Regions from separate parts of the Cytobacillus sp. FSL M8-0252 genome, predicted to be linked through region 2. Evidence: riboswitches for the same ligand, from Rfam matches in the RefSeq annotation. Region 2 holds a riboswitch; each other region holds the start of a gene.
What was found. Region 2 has a riboswitch for cobalamin ahead of MKX83_RS12365 (acyl-CoA dehydrogenase family protein). Riboswitches for the same ligand answer to the same signal wherever they lie in the genome.
Positions count from the first base shown of each region.

Region 1: another riboswitch for cobalamin. It lies ahead of MKX83_RS14100 (ribonucleoside-diphosphate reductase subunit alpha); the one in region 2 lies ahead of MKX83_RS12365 (acyl-CoA dehydrogenase family protein).
Region 3: another riboswitch for cobalamin. It lies ahead of MKX83_RS05900 (hypothetical protein); the one in region 2 lies ahead of MKX83_RS12365 (acyl-CoA dehydrogenase family protein).

Region 1 is NZ_JBBOWZ010000001.1:2,811,278-2,816,741, forward strand. It holds gene MKX83_RS14100 (ribonucleoside-diphosphate reductase subunit alpha) at 1-1,541, opposite strand, end outside; cobalamin riboswitch at 1,706-1,883, opposite strand; gene MKX83_RS14105 (heavy metal translocating P-type ATPase) at 2,416-4,836, opposite strand; gene copZ (copper chaperone CopZ) at 4,920-5,129, opposite strand; gene MKX83_RS14115 (metal-sensitive transcriptional regulator) at 5,143-5,464, opposite strand, start outside.
Region 2 is NZ_JBBOWZ010000001.1:2,427,670-2,433,133, reverse strand. It holds gene MKX83_RS12370 (YhgE/Pip domain-containing protein) at 1-1,020, shown strand, start outside; cobalamin riboswitch at 1,306-1,490, shown strand; gene MKX83_RS12365 (acyl-CoA dehydrogenase family protein) at 1,692-3,359, shown strand; gene MKX83_RS12360 (NAD(P)-dependent oxidoreductase) at 3,374-4,285, shown strand; gene MKX83_RS12355 (CoA-acylating methylmalonate-semialdehyde dehydrogenase) at 4,282-5,464, shown strand, end outside.
Region 3 is NZ_JBBOWZ010000001.1:1,128,139-1,133,602, reverse strand. It holds gene MKX83_RS05920 (MarR family transcriptional regulator) at 1-359, opposite strand, end outside; gene prpB (methylisocitrate lyase) at 442-1,347, opposite strand; gene MKX83_RS05910 (bifunctional 2-methylcitrate dehydratase/aconitate hydratase) at 1,361-2,800, opposite strand; gene mmgD (citrate synthase) at 2,817-3,938, opposite strand; gene MKX83_RS05900 (hypothetical protein) at 3,883-4,158, opposite strand; cobalamin riboswitch at 4,322-4,524, opposite strand; gene MKX83_RS05895 (MarR family winged helix-turn-helix transcriptional regulator) at 4,752-5,195, shown strand; gene MKX83_RS05890 (MFS transporter) at 5,212-5,464, shown strand, end outside.

The sequences.
Region 1 (5,464 bases), 380 kb from region 2:
CCGATCGCGCGATACTTTTTATTCGTTAACTGCCCTTGGATAACAGGGATTTTATTAATATCAATTACATTGTCCAGCATTCTTACTTGAATAGGAATCAATCGTTCTATGACTGCTTCATTCACTGCTTTGGCAAGGTTAATAGAAGACAGGTTACATACGACGAAATCTCCAGGTGTTTTCTCGATGACAATTTTACCATCTTTTGTATACTCTTCTTCTCTTGTTGTTACACTTTGATTTTGAACGATTTCAGTACAAAGATTTGTACAATAGATCATACCTGCATGTGCGTTTGCATTCATACGGTTCACTTCATCCCGATAGAACATAAATGGTGTTCCAGTTTCTAATTGACTACGCATGATAGACTTCATAATATCGATAGCAGGAATTTCCTTCTTCGATAGCTCTTCATTATTGACGCATTCTAGATATTTCATTCTAAAAGTACCTGCACCAACTTCTTCATCATAATAATCTTCTAGTGAGAAGCCCATTTTTTGTCGAACCTCATGTGGGTCAAATAAATACCAGTTACTACGCTCTTCTACTTTTTCCATGAATAAATCAGGTAGACATACACCGGTAAATAAATCATGTGTACGTAATCTTTCATCACCATTATTTAACTTTGCATCAAGGAAAGAGAAGATATCCTTGTGCCAAACGTCTAAATAAACGCTAATTGCCCCTTGTCTTTGTCCAAGTTGATCGACACTTACAGCTGTATTATTTAGTTGTTTCATCCATGGAAGCACCCCAGATGAAGCGCCTTTGAACCCTTTAATCATACTACCTCTACTACGAATCTTACCTAAATAAACGCCGATTCCACCACCATTTTTAGATAGTGCAGCAATGTCTGTATTACTGTCATAAATTGAATCTAGACTATCATCAACTGTTTCGATAAAGCAGCTAGATAGTTGTCCCCAATTCTTACCTGCATTAGATAAAGTTGGTGTAGCTACGGTCATAAATAAGTTACTCATTGCCCAGTAAGCTTCTTTTACTAATTGCAGCCGATTTTTTTCTTCTTGATGCATAAGAATCATTGCAATAACCATCCAGCGTTCTTGAGGCAATTCAAAAATCCTCTTTTGGCGATCTTTTGCTACATAACGATCCGTAAGCATTTTGATCCCGAGATAAGTAAAGAGCTGATCTCTTTCAGGGACAATTTCTTTGCCTAATTCATCAATTTCTTCTTTTGTATAACTAGATAATAAAATAGGACTATAAATATCAATATCACTTAATTGTTGAATTAAAGAATGAAAATCACCATAAGCCTGACCACTGTACCCTCGGTTCTCAGCTGCTTGTTGATAAATCTTCTTTAAATATAAATGGGCAGCCACATATGTCCAATCAGGTTCATTAACATTTATGTAAGAAAGACATTCTAGTATTAACTGATCGTAGAAACTATCTAACTCTAAGTGATTTAATTGATCTGCACGCTTTTCTAACGCACTAATTGGTAAGTTGTTGAATTGTTGATATAATTGTTCAAAATTGACTGTCGTATCAATCATTGTTTTCAAATTCCTTCCTCCTTCAAACTATTTCTATCAAATTTAGGCATAAAAAAAACCGCCCCAGTTACACCTTGAGCGGATCAAACGACAGTATAAATACAAGTGTACAATACACTCTTTTCATCAACTGTCGTTTCATCTTCTCAAGCCCCGAAGAATTGAAACTTTTGATTAAGAAGGCAGGTATCCTGGCTTGTGTATCAATCTACTAAGAGCCTTCCCATTCTTTCAAAAGAACAGTGGTTTCCTCTTTTCGTCACACTTACAGTTGCGGGTACAGCTCCGGCTTATCCGGATTCCCATTTTAAGTCCATTTGGACTCCTTCAACCAATTACTATATGTAGTTGTCGAGAAGTAAAAAAATAACTATATATTGTATCTGAGATTGTATGAGTAATCATATCACATCATTTCATAGAATACAATTTATTTCTTTTATCTAAATCTAAAATATACATTTCGTTCTTTTAGCGGTAAATTTAAGACCATAATAAATAATAGCATTTCTTATTTGTGTAAAAAAGTCTTGAAATCCATTAAAAATTGTTCAAGCTGACCAACTCTACTTTTTTACCTTCAAACGAGTATGCTTAAACCAGAAAAGTAATAGTTTTTTGGTAAATAAATTAAAAAATCATAGAATTGTTGAAATAAATCAATGGTGTTAAAGTTGTGGGGCAAAAATTAATTAAAGGTATATTCCATATTAAAAGAAAATAATTTATCTTAAAGGACAAAATTTTTTTACCAATCTTCTTCATGTCTTCTATAAAAATAGAAAAACAAACTAACTATTTAAATTAGCTTGTTTTTCTCATTCAGTTTATTGTATAGAATGTTTTATAGAAATTCATACGGAACTTGTTATTTTTATCTTACACGTTGCAAACGAAGTGCATTTAATACAACGGACACAGAGCTAAACGCCATCGCAGCACCTGCTAACCATGGTGCTAAGAAACCTGCAGCTGCAATAGGAATACCGATTGTATTATAGCCAAACGCCCAAAAAAGATTCTGTTTAATATTACGAATGGTTTTTTTACTCATCATGATTGCATCAGCAATACTATTTAGATCACCACGCATAAGTGTAATGTCTCCTGCTTCCATGGCAATATCTGTACCTGTACCGATAGCCATGCCGATATCGGCAGTTGCTAATGCTGGGGCATCGTTAATACCATCTCCTACCATCGCTACCTTTTTCCCTTGACTTTGTAGCTTTCTTACTTCTTCTGCTTTCGTTTCTGGTAAGACTTCTGCAATGACTTTTGATATACCTACTTCTTTAGCAATGGCTTGTGCGGTTAACTGGTTATCTCCAGTCATCATAATAACTTCTAACCCCATATCATGTAGCCTTTGAATCGCTTCGTTTGATGAATCTTTTATCGTATCAGCTACAGCAAGGAGGCCTTTTGCTCTACCGTTAATAGCCACAAGCATAGCTGTTTTTCCTTCACCTTCTAATTCTTTCATTTGTTTCGAGAACCAAGAGGAGTCTATCCCATTCTCTACCATTAATCTAACTGTACCAATCAGTACATCTTTTCCTGTAACTTTCGCAGAGATACCATAACCCGGTAGCGCTTCGAAATATTCACTTTTTACTTTTTCTATATTTCTCTCCTCTAACCCTTTCACAATGGCTTCAGCAAGAGGGTGTTCAGATGACTTCTCACTCGCAGCAACAATGGAAAGGAAATGGGCCTCATTTGTTCCAGGCTCGACTATGATATCGGTTAATACAGGCTGACCATTTGTAACAGTACCTGTTTTATCAACCACAACAGTTGTAATTTCATGTGTCATCTCGAGATGCTCTCCACCTTTAAATAAAACACCCATCTCGGCTGAACGGCCAGACCCTGCCATAATTGAAGTAGGCGTCGCTAATCCTAGTGCACAAGGACAAGCAATGACGAGTACAGCAATCATTTTTTCTAACGCACTAGCTACATCACCCGGTTGCAAGAAAAGAAACCATATACAGAAGGTAACAAGGGCAATAGCTACCACAATGGGAACAAAGATGCCCGAAATCTTATCGGCTAACCGCTGAATAGGTGCTTTTGACCCTTGTGCTTGCTCGACTACTTTAATAATTTGCGCAAGCGCTGAATCTTTTCCAACCTTTGTTGCTTCAACTGTTAAATGGCCATTTTTGTTTACAGTTGCTCCTATTACTTCATCACCAGCTTTCTTATCAACTGGCACGCTTTCTCCTGTTAACATTGATTCGTCAACTGCTGAATGCCCTTCAATGATTACTGCATCTACAGGAATTCTGTCACCAGGCTTAATGATAACCATATCGCCTTGCATTACTTGCTCAACAGGGACAATGGTTTCCTTCCCTTCTTTTAATACAACGGCTTTTTTAGCCTTTAAATTCATTAATTTTTTTATTGCTTCTGATGATCTTCCTTTTGCACGTGCTTCAAATAATTTCCCTAACAAAATAAGGGTAATAATAATCGCACTCGTTTCATAATAGAGCTCAACATGATGACCATGTGTTGCATTCATCGATTGTAATGTTAGAAACAAACTATAAAAGTAAGCTGCAGAAGTACCTAATACAACAAGTACATCCATATTCGCGCTACCAGATTTCAATGATTTATATGCACTAGTATAAAATTGCCAACCGATAATAAATTGTACAGGTGTCGCCAAAATTAACTGTATCCAAGGGTTCATTAAAAAATCTGGTAGAAAAATGAATGAAGTGAATTCAAAATGCCCAACCATCGTCCAAAGTAATGGTAGAGAAAGGATAGCAGCAGCGATAAATTTCTTTTGCTGCTTTTTAATATGCTGTTCCCTCACAGCATTTGCACTGGCTGTTGTTTTTAGCGAAGCGCTATACCCAATCTTATCTACCTTTGCAATAATTTCTTCAACTGAAACCTGTTCAGGATTGTATTCTACAGTACCTGTTTCTAAAGCTAAGTTCACGTTTGCCTGCGCAATACCGGACTGTTTATTTAAAACTTTTTCGATTCGCGCAGAACAAGCAGCACAAGTCATTCCTGAAATATCAAACTCAGCTTTCTCTAAAACAACTTCGTAGCCTAGATCTTTAATCTTCTGCTGAAATGCATGTTCTCCTACTATTTGAGGGTTATAGGAAATGGTTGCTATTTCAGAAGTGAGATTCACATTCGCTTCGTTTACACCATCCATTTTACTTAACCCTTTTTCGATTCGCGCAGAACAGGCAGCACAAGTCATTCCCGTAATTGGCAAATGAATTTTTTGGTGAGAATCGTCTTGATTAGACATATGCTCCTACCACACCTTTCTTTAAATACTATACCCTACTACCCTATATAAACATTTAAAATAAATCGTGCAAAGCTGCACGATTAAGATTTAACTTCATAACCTTGATCATCAATTGTTTCTTTAATTTGATCAAGCTTTACAGATGAAGCATCAAAAGCAACTTTAACTTCTTTTCTATTTAAATCTACTTTAACCGTGTCTACTCCTTTAAGTTCACCAACACTACTTTCCACCGCTTTCACACAGTGACCACAAGACATTCCTTCTACATGTAAAATTACGTTTTCCATGTTTAAAATCCTCCTATTTTTTCATTAATTTTTGAATTGTAATAAGAAATTCATCTAACACTTCTTCGTCACCTTCATTTATCCGATCAATGACACACCCTTTTAAATGACCTTCAAGTAAAATCTTAGCGACACTATTTAAGGCAGATTGTGTTGCGGATATTTGTGTAATCACATCATCACAATACGTATCTTTTTCAATTAGACCTTTAATACCTCGAATTTGTCCTTCGATACGATTCAATCGAGTGACTAAATTCTTTTTTACTTTATCTGAATGATGACTTCGTCTATCTGCATGCTCTAGGCACATTGTTTCTTCTCTTACCTGATCT
Region 2 (5,464 bases):
GGAATGAATGAACTATCATCAGGCTTACGGTCTTTAGAGGGTGGGTCTGCACAATATAAAAAAGGACTAAATGAATTAAGTCAGTCTGGTAACCAATTAACAGAAGGATCAGCACAAATAAATAATACTTTATCTTTGATTAAAGATGAGATGAAACAAGCCAGTGGCGTAAGTGGTATTGGGGAACTCGAGAATGTAACAATCGATCTGCCTGAGGTAGCGGATAATCTAGAACAAGCAGCAAATGATGTAGACCAAGTAGTTGTTAATTATAATGAGGTAAAAACACAAATCAATCGTGCTCTGGAGCAGATACCAGATAACCAAATTTCAGATAAAGAGATAAATAAATTATATGAAAGTAATGCGGATAAAGAGGTAATTGATCAATTGGTAGAAACCTATAGAGGGACAAAAGCTGCTCAAGAAGTTCTACTACTAGCCAAAGATAACCTTACAGACATGGTTGAACCGCTATCAACCTTTAGTCAATCAATGAGAGAAGCAGCAGGTAACCTTCGTGCAATATCATCTAATATAGACGAATCTATTCTTCAAATTGACATTGATGAAGGGTTAAAACAATTGACATCTGGTGTTGAAGAAATGGTATCTAACTATAATCAATTCCACCAAGGGTTACTTGCTTATACAGGCGGTGTTTCTGAATTAAGTACATCATATAGTGACATCCATGAAGGAATTAGCGGTTCTCTATCTGGAGCTGAGCAACTAACGAGAGGAGCTGGCTCGCTTCATAATGGAACTGGACAATTACATGATGCAACTAAAGACATTCCTGATGAGGTGACAAAAGAAGTGGATGAAATGATATCGCAATATGATAAATCTGATTATGAGCCAATTTCTTTTGTATCAGATAAAAATAATGAAAAGTTGGAACTAGTCCAATTTGTCATCCAAACAGATAAGATTAAAATAAAAGATAACAAAGAAGATGTAAAAGAAACAAAAGATAAAGTAGGATTCTTCGAGAAACTTCTTAACTTATTTAAGTAAACTTGAAAAACACGCCACTGCAATCTAGGAGGCGTGTTTCTCTTTTTGGTGGTAAATTTATATAAACCTTTCATGTTACATCAAACGATCGGTCAAAATGAAGAATTAGGCTTTCTTCTACTCGGATTGTAGGAGTGGATTTAATCAATGACTCTAGCTTATATTGTGGTTGGAAGAAAAATGATAAAGAGCCTAACTTTTTCATCATTTTAAGCTGAGAATACATATTCTAAAAAATAAATTGTAAATTTTCCGAAAAATTGATATATTGTTAGTGTGAAAACTAAATAAGCTAAATAAACAGGTGCTTGTTCATCAAGCTTAAAAGGGAAACCGGTTAGACTCCGGTGCTGTCCCGCAACTGTATTTGCGAGCGGATTGTACATAACCACTTATTCATTATTGAATAGGGAAGGAACAAATCCGCCACGACCATAAGCCAGGAGACCTGCCTGTTTTAGCCAACATCATTACCTACGCGGATAGGGGGTGTTAAGTGCGGATAGAAGAACATGTATATTACTCAACACATGTTTATTTGTTTGTCCACTCGTTACTTGACAACTTCTTTTAACAGGAGTTGTTTTTTGTTTGAAGGTGGTTTGCTTCTTGCTACTGATTTGAGCAAGCGCTCAATCAAAGGAGATAGAAAGATGTAAAGGGAGTGCACGATGGCGAAGCTAAAAAAAACGCTAGAAGAAAAGGGAGATATTTTTTCTCCTGAAGATTTTCTTGAAGAGGAACAACTCATTGCACAAACGGCAGAATTATTTATTAAGAATGAAGTGTTGCCCCAAATAGATTCATTAGAAAAAAAGAACTATGAAGTGGCTAAGAATCTGTTTCAAAAATCAGGGGAACTAGGTCTACTAGCTATTGATGTACCTGAGGATTATGGCGGGTTTGCACTTGGTAAAAAATTATCCGGGCTTATAGCTGAAAAGATAGGATACGGTGGGGCTTTTAGTGTTTCGTATAATATTCATGTAGGTGTTGGCACATTACCGTATGTTTATTTTGGTTCAGAAGCACAAAAACAAAAGTATTTACCACAACTCATCTCCGGGGATTGGATTGGTGCTTATGCCTTAACGGAAGCAGGAGCTGGATCGGACGCACTTTCACCGAAAACAAGAGCTATTTACAACAGCAAGAGTGATAGTTGGATAATAAATGGGGAAAAACAATGGATTACCAATGCTCACATAGCAAATGTGTTTGTTGTGTTTTGCCAAACAAATGACGGGATGACTGCTTTTATTGTTGAAAAAGACATAGCAGGCGTATCTATTGGTGCAGAAGAAGAAAAGATGGGTATTCATGGATCATCAACAGCTACTCTTATATTGGAAGATGTCGTTGTGCCATCCGCTAATATACTAGGAGAAAAAGGAAAAGGTCATCAAGTTGCCATGAATATATTAAATCTTGCTAGATTGAAGCTAGCTTTCTCGAATATTGGCACAGCTAAACAAGCCTTCAACTTTTCTCTTAGCTATGCGAAAGAGAGACAACAATTTGATAGAGCGCTGGTTAAATTTACGTTGATACAAGAAAAATTAGCTGAAATGGTGACATCTATTTATGCAAGTGAAAGTGCCGCTTATCGCACAGCAGATATGATTGATCAAGCTCCAACAGATGAAGGAATCACCTCTTTAAAAGCATTCGCAATGGAATGTGCCATAAACAAAGTACGATGCTCTGAAATGCTTGGGCATGTAACAGATGAGGCCGTTCAAATTCACGGTGGATACGGTTATATGAGAGATTACGATGTTGAGCGACTATATAGGGATGCTCGAATCAGTCGTATCTTTGAAGGAACAAACGAAATCAATCGCTTAACCATAGCAAAAAACTTACTTCACAAACACTCATCTAAAGATATCACAATCAATACCCCTACACCATTACACCAAGATAGAAACAGCCAATTTATTGAGTTTGGAAAAGAACTGTTATCGCTGTCTTTGGAAGCGGTTTCAAATGCAAAGATTGATATAAATAGGGAACAGCAGTATGCACGTCTTTTAGCTAATATCATCACAGAACTATACACAATGGAATCGACTTATATGCGGACATCAAAACTGCAACATCGAAAACAAAATCAAAAGTGGAAAGATTTAGCGACTGATATTATATGCGAACAATGCTTTCAATATTTGAAACAACAAACGATTAGCCTGATTTCAGCAGCGATACTTGATGAAAAAGAACGATTCGTTGCATTCGCAAACATTGAAAATTACCAAATCCCACTCTACAGCAATCTGTTATTGAAAAAAAGGCAATTAGCACAAATACTTATTGATCAACCAAAATTACTGAAATGAAGGGAGCTTAAATGATGGGTGAGAAAATCGGTTTTATTGGATTAGGGAATATGGGTTTACCGATGGCGCAAAGCTTATTATCAGAAGGCAATGAAGTGTACGGCGTCGACCTCAACAAAGATGCTGAAGCGGCATTGCTAAGGTCGGGAGGTGTGATTGGATTATCTATCAATAATATCATAAAGCAAGTAAATTTTATTTTCACAAGCTTACCTTCAATGAAAGCGGTGGAAGAAATCTATTTAGGTGAGGAAGGATTGATTACAAAAGCACGTGAAGGCATTGTCCTGATTGATACAAGTACGGTTGCTCCTAGCTTGAATCAAAAATTAGCAGAAGAAGCAAAAAAGAAGAGCATTCATTTTCTTGCTGCTCCTGTCAGTGGGGGTGTAATCGGTGCTGAAAATCGTACTTTAACCATTATGGTCGGTGGTCCTAAACAAGCTTTCGAGCAATCCCAACCATTGTTAAATATTCTTGGAGAGAATATTTTTCATGTGAATGAACGAATTGAAAGCGGAACTGCAGTCAAATTAATCAATAACTTACTTATCGGTTTTTATACTGCTGGTGTAAGCGAAGCCTTAAATCTGGCAGAAAAAAGCAACATTAATTTAGCACAATTATTTGAGATGTTGAATGTGAGCTACGGCCAAAGTCGGATATATGAAAGAAACTATAAAAGTTTTATCGCGAACGAAGATTATCGTCCTGGTTTTACCTTGCAGCTATTAAATAAAGATCTTGGTTTCGCGCTTGATTTAGCCAAGGAACACGAATTGCAATTGCCAGTTAGTGAATTACTATTAAATATATACAAAAATGCTGAAAACGAGGGTTATGGTAGCCAAGATATGGCTGTTCTTTATGAAAAAGTGAAAAATGATCAAACAAAAAATGCGAAAGAAACGGGGATGAAGGAATGATTAAAACAGAAATTCCAACAATGAAAAACCATATTAATGGTGAATGGGTTGATTCAAGCAGTAAGGAAGTGGAAGCCGTACCGAACCCGGCGAATGGGACAATTATTGCTTACGTCCCCCTTTCTGGTAAAGAAGATGTTGATTTAGCTGTCAAAGCTGCTGCTGCGGTCTATCCTAAGTGGGCTGAAGTACCCGTCCCAAATAGAGCGCGTCTGCTTTACCAATATCTTCATTTGTTAAAAGAGGAAAAAGAAAACCTCGCTCAAATTATTACAGAGGAAAATGGAAAAACATTAAAGGATGCGCGTGGTGAGGTACAAAGAGGAATTGAAGTCGTTGAACTCGCAACCTCCACTCCTAATTTAATGATGGGAGATGCACTTCCTAGTATTGCCGAAGGGATAGATGGCTCAATTTGGCGCTATCCGCTTGGTGTTGTTGCTGGGATTTCCCCTTTTAACTTTCCAATGATGGTTCCTTTATGGATGTTTCCTCTGGCAATCGCCTGTGGGAATACATTTATACTGAAAGCTTCAGAAAGAACGCCAATCTTGGCTGGTAGACTCGTAGAGTTATTCTATGAGGCAGGTTTTCCTAAAGGGGTACTAAACCTTGTACATGGAGGAAAAGACGTGGTTAATCGCTTATTAGATCATCCAGAAATTCGTGCCATTTCATTTGTTGGGTCAGAGCCGGTCGCCAAACATGTTTATCAAACTGGCACCGCTCACGGAAAGAGAGTACAAGCATTAGCTGGTGCGAAAAATCACGCAGTTGTAACATCTAGTTGTCATCTAGAAAAAACGGTTCAAGGTGTTATTGGCGCAGCGTTTGGAAGTAGTGGGGAACGATGTATGGCTTGTTCTGTGGTAGCCGTTGTAGAAGATATAGCAGATGATTTTATGAACCTACTTGTAGCAGAAACGAAAAAACTTACTGTCGGGGATGGCCGGTTTGAAGAGCATTTTGTTGGACCACTCATTCGTGACACTCATAAATCCCGTGTGTTACAATATATCGCCTCAGGGGTATCTGAAGGGGCCCATTTAATCGTAGATGGTAGGGATACAGAGACGACAGAAGATGGTTATTATGTAGGTGCGACAATATTTGACAATGTAACATCCGATATGAAAATTTGGCAAGATGAGATTTTTGCACCGGTCTTAAGTGTCGTTA
Region 3 (5,464 bases), 1.3 Mb from region 2:
TGTTGAAGAGAACATAATTGTTCATACGAATAAGTATTAAATAAGGCATTAATATAGGCCGCTCCCTCTTGTGTTAAACGAACACTAACAATTCGACGGTCATTATGTGCTCTACTTTTAGTTACAAAACCAAGTACCTTTAATTTATCACTCATATTCGTTGCAGCTGCTGGGGACATATAGAAATCTGTAGAGATATCCGTGATTTTCATTTCACCACGCTTTTTCAACTTCATCATAAGCCAAATAAGGTTATCATTGAGCGTTTCTTGTTTATGCAATAACACATTAATAAAGTATTTATTACTGGCCATTTCCCCAATTAGGTGCTGTATAATTATTTCATTCCTTGCGTTCATTTTTTCATTTCTCCTAATCTTTTATGAAGTAAAATAATTAAGGAAGGTTGACGCTCGGCTGTATAACCGAACGCCTATACAATTATTCTTCTGTCAATATAGTTTTTGCTAATGTATCATCTAATTCTTCAAAATCATCATAGCTGATTGTTTGATATAGTTCTTTTCTTGTTTGCATATTAGCAAGCGCATCTTTTTGTGACCCTGTTTCTTTAATGATCTTAAAAACGTTTTCATATGCCTTCGCTGCCACTCTTAATGAAGTAACAGGGTAGATAACCATTTGAAAGCCCATTTGTGAAAATTCATCCGCTGAGTAGTACGGTGTCTGACCAAATTCAGTCATATTTGCTAGTAAAGGAATTGAAATCGCTTGTGAAAATAGACTAAACTCTTCTTCCGTTTTTAATGCTTCTGGGAAAATAGCGTCCGCTCCAGCTTCTGCATATGCTTTCGCTCGTTCAATCGCTTCATCAAGTCCTTCCACCGCTCGTGCGTCTGTTCTTGCTATTATCATAAGATGAGGGGCAACTTCTTTAATTACTCTAATTTTTTGTATCATTTCTTCTGATGTTACAAGCTGTTTTCCATTTAAATGGCCACATTTTTTCGGTAACTTTTGATCCTCTATCTGCACAGCAGCCACTCCAGCTTCTTGCATTTCTACAGCTGTTCTTGCCGCATTTAATATCCCACCGAACCCTGTATCAATATCAACAAGTAATGGCAAATTAGTTGCTCGAATAATTTCTTTCGCCCTTTCTGCCATCTCAGTAGATGTAACCATACCTAAGTCTGGCAGTCCTTTACTTGCCGTATATGCAGCGCCTGATAAGTACAGAGCATGAAAGCCTGCTTGTTTTGCCATTAAGCCTGCCATTGCATCATGCGCCCCAGGTATTTGCAATATATTCTTATCTAGCATTTTTGAACGAAATTGCTCAGCTAAATCTTGTTGAGTCACAGGTTTATGAACAATCCATGCCATCTTGCATCCCCTCCTAGATTAAGAATAAATTCATAAATTCATTTACTGCCATCTCTTTTAACGTTTCTTGATCGGAAATAGCTCCAGCAATGCTTTTTTGTGCCTTGTTTGAAAAATGAGTTTTAATATTATACTCGAATTTCTGCAATACTTTTGGAATCGCTTCGTCACGGCGGAATCGATGACCTAATGGATATTCACATTCAATCTTCTCAGAAGAAGTTCCATCCTTATAATGGATTTGAACTGCATTAGCGATTGAGCGCTTGTTCGGATCTAAATAATCCTTCGAGTATTGCAGATCTTCCACTACCTCCATCTTCTCTCGTAAGGTGTCTACTCGGGGGTCGCTAGCTACATCATCCTCATAATCCTCAGCGCGAATATTTCCTTTTAATAAACCAATAGCTGTAATGTACTGAATACAGTGATCGCGGTCAGCTGGATTATGTAATGGACCTGTTTTATCGATAATCCTAATCGCTGATTCATGTGTGGTAATCGTAATTCGATCGATATCGTTTAAATCACCCACATCGCCATTTTGATGAAGTGAAACGGCACATTCCGCTGCAGTTTGCGCGTGAAATTCTGCCGGATAAGAAACTTTGAATAACACATTTTCCATTACATAAGCACTTAACTCTCTTTGTAGGGTAAGTTTTTGCCCTTTAAACAGAACGTCTTCAAATCCCCAGTTAGGTGCAGATAAGACACTGTTATAGCCCATTTCACCTTTCACAGCCATCATAGCTAACTGAACACCCCTACTTGTCGCATCTCCAGCAGCCCATGATTTTCTTGAACCCGTATTTGGCGCATGACGATATGTCCTTAATGCAGAATTATCCACCCATGCAAGTGATAATGCATGAATCACCTCTTCTTTTGTTGCACCAAGCATCTTTGCCGTAACAGCAGTTGTTGCCACTTTAACAAACAGTACATGATCTAAACCCACGCGATTTAAACTATTATCTAGCGCTAATATTCCTTGAATTTCATGAGCCTTGATCATCATTTCCAGGACTTCAATCATTTTAACTGGCTCTTTACCAACTGAAAGACGTTGCCTACTTAAATAATCTGCAACTGCCAAAATACCACCAAGGTTGTCAGAAGGATGCCCCCATTCAGCAGCTAACCATGTATCATTGTAATCCAGCCAGCGAATCATACAGCCAATATTAAATGCACCTCTAATGGGGTCTAATTCAAATGATGTACCAGGGACTCTTGTTCCATTAGGTACAACCGTTCCTGGCACAACAGGACCAAGTAGTTTTGTACATTCAGGATAATCAAGCGCTAATATTCCACAACCAATTGTATCGAGCAAGATATAATGTGCCGTGCGATAAGCCTCTTCACTTGTTATTTCATAATCCAATACATAATCAGCAATTTCCGTTAAAATAACATCGGTTTCAACCTTTTCATTCGTTTTCAGCATTTACTCGTACTCCTCCTCAATTTGGTAAAGTATGACGTGCACCTGAATAAATGACCCGCGGTCTAAATAAGCGGTTGTTTTCATGCTGTTCAATGACATGGGCACATAAACCAACCGTTCTTGCACTAAAGAAAATCGGTGTGTAAAGTGGGATAGGAATTCCTAACATGCCATAAACCGGTGCGGCATAATAATCTAAATTAGGGTATAGCCCTTTCTCAACTTCCATGATTCTTTCTCCTGCTTCACATTTTCGAAGCAACGAATCATCTCCATTTTGTATGGATAACTCCTGTAGAGCTTCCTTCATTATTAATGCTCTTGGGTCCATTTTTTTCATATAAACTCTATGACCAAAGCCCATAATCTTTTCTTTTTTAAATAGTTTTTTATAGAAGAGACCTTCCACGCCAGCGACACTTTCCGCTTCATTCAACATGTACATAACCGCTTCATTTGCACCGCCATGCAAGCTACCTTTTAAACTTGCAACTGCGCCCGTTAACGCTCCAAATAGATCGGATTGCGTGGAAGCAATTACTCTTGCTGCAAATGTTGAGTTTGGCATTTCATGTTCACTATATAAAAGTAATGATTGGTCAAATACTCTTTCTTCTAAATCGGAAGGTACTCTACCAGTTAACATATAGAAAAAGTTGGCACTATATGATAGGGATTTATCCGGTTCAATTCTCTCCAGACCTTGTAATATACGATAACTGTTAGCTACAATTGTCGGAACTCCGCCAAGTAGACGATAAGCTCTTTCTTTATTTGCTTGCTTCGACCTATCATCTAAGGTCGAATCATATCCAGCCAAGCTTGAGATGCCAGTGCGGAGCCCATCCATTGGATGTGTTCCTTTTGGTAAATGAGTAAAAACCTCCATTACGGCCGTTGGTATTTCATAATAGGACTTTAACGTATTAGCTAATGAATTTTTTTCCTCGTCTGTTGGTAATTGATCTTCTAGAAGTAAATGGATAATATCTAAATAGCTTTTCGTTTTTGAAAGTTGAATTAAGTCATAACCTTTTATGACAATCTCTCCATGAACAGTATCTAAAAATGAGATGCTGGTCTCAGAAGCTATGATTCCCTCTAACCCTGGTATATACTTCTCCTCCATGCTCACAATCATTTTCCTCCCATCCAATTACATCGTGCCTGACAATGCTGTAAGCCCTTTCAGCATTCCTTAAATATATTTGGATCTTCTCTTCTTCTACAGAGAGTGTTCGGATGTCTTCTTTATACTGATCTAATACTTTTCTTAAACTATAACTCTCAGCAGAATAGCTGTTCATCATGATCGTTGATTTCATTATGTTCACATAATAAGGAACGGTTCCAAACAAAGCTTTTTCCTCCGTTCTTGCTCACCTTTTTACCATATCAATCCATTAAAAAAACAACTTCTAGAAAGAAGTTGTTAAGTTCAAACGAATACTAAAATAAACATGCGACCTTGGCATGTATTCATTACCCGTACTTAACACCTCCTATATCCACGTAGGAATTGATGTTTACACTAAACAGGCAGGTCTCCTGGCTTATGGTCAACATGATACGAAACCTTCCCATCTCCATTTTTAGGAAACAGTGGTATCTTTCATATCACTCGCAAATACAGTTGCGGGACAGCGACGGAATCCAACCGTACTTCCCTTTTAAGTAAATAGACAAGCTAGCATTCTATTTACACCTATTTTTGAAAATATTCAATTGTTCTATTTAAATATATCAATATTTTAGAAAATTGACAATTATTTTCTTAATTGTACTACTTTTCACTTTTAACTAACACTTGTTATTATAACAATTTAAATGTCGCCTACAAACATCTCTTAAAAGAAATACAATTTTAACATAACATTTACCATTTTACAGAAAAAAATCTATCGCCCATAGACAGACAAGACGGCTTTTTGTTATAGTATATTAGTTACCATTGATAACTATTTTAAATGAGGTGAATATTATTATTGCTAGCCAAAGGTTCTTTCATCACTTTATGATGCTTTATCGCCCTTTTGAGAATAGACTAAACAGCTTATTAACGAAACATCAATTACAACGGGCACAGTGGACAATTCTTTATTATCTCTACCATTTTGGTCCAACAACTTTAGTAGAGATTGCTGCATATCAAGGTGTCGAAAAGCCAACAGTTACGAGGACCATAAATCAGCTTGAGGAATATGGATATGTAGAAAAAATCCCAAGCATGGATAAACGTGAAAAGAAAATGAAAATAACGAACGAAGGTGAACGCATATACAAAAAAATCCGCATTCCGATTGATCAGTTCGAAATGGAAATATTAGAGGGAATCACACCTGAGGAACAAGAAGAATGTATTCGTATTTTTGATAGTATTAAAAGCAATTTGTAAGGAGGAAGAAAAGAATATGAGTTCAACAAAAGAAAAATTATGGACCAAGGACTTTATCACCGTTTCTTCCGTAAACTTTTTTCTAACATTAGTGTTTTATTTATTAATGGTTACGATTGCGGTGTATGCCGTTGAAGCACATCATGCGACCGCCAGCCAAGCTGGCTTAGTTACTGGCATATTTATTATAGGAACATTGGTAGGAAGATTGTTTATCGGTAAATATATTGATCGTATTGGACGGAAGAAGACTTTAATCATTGGCTTAC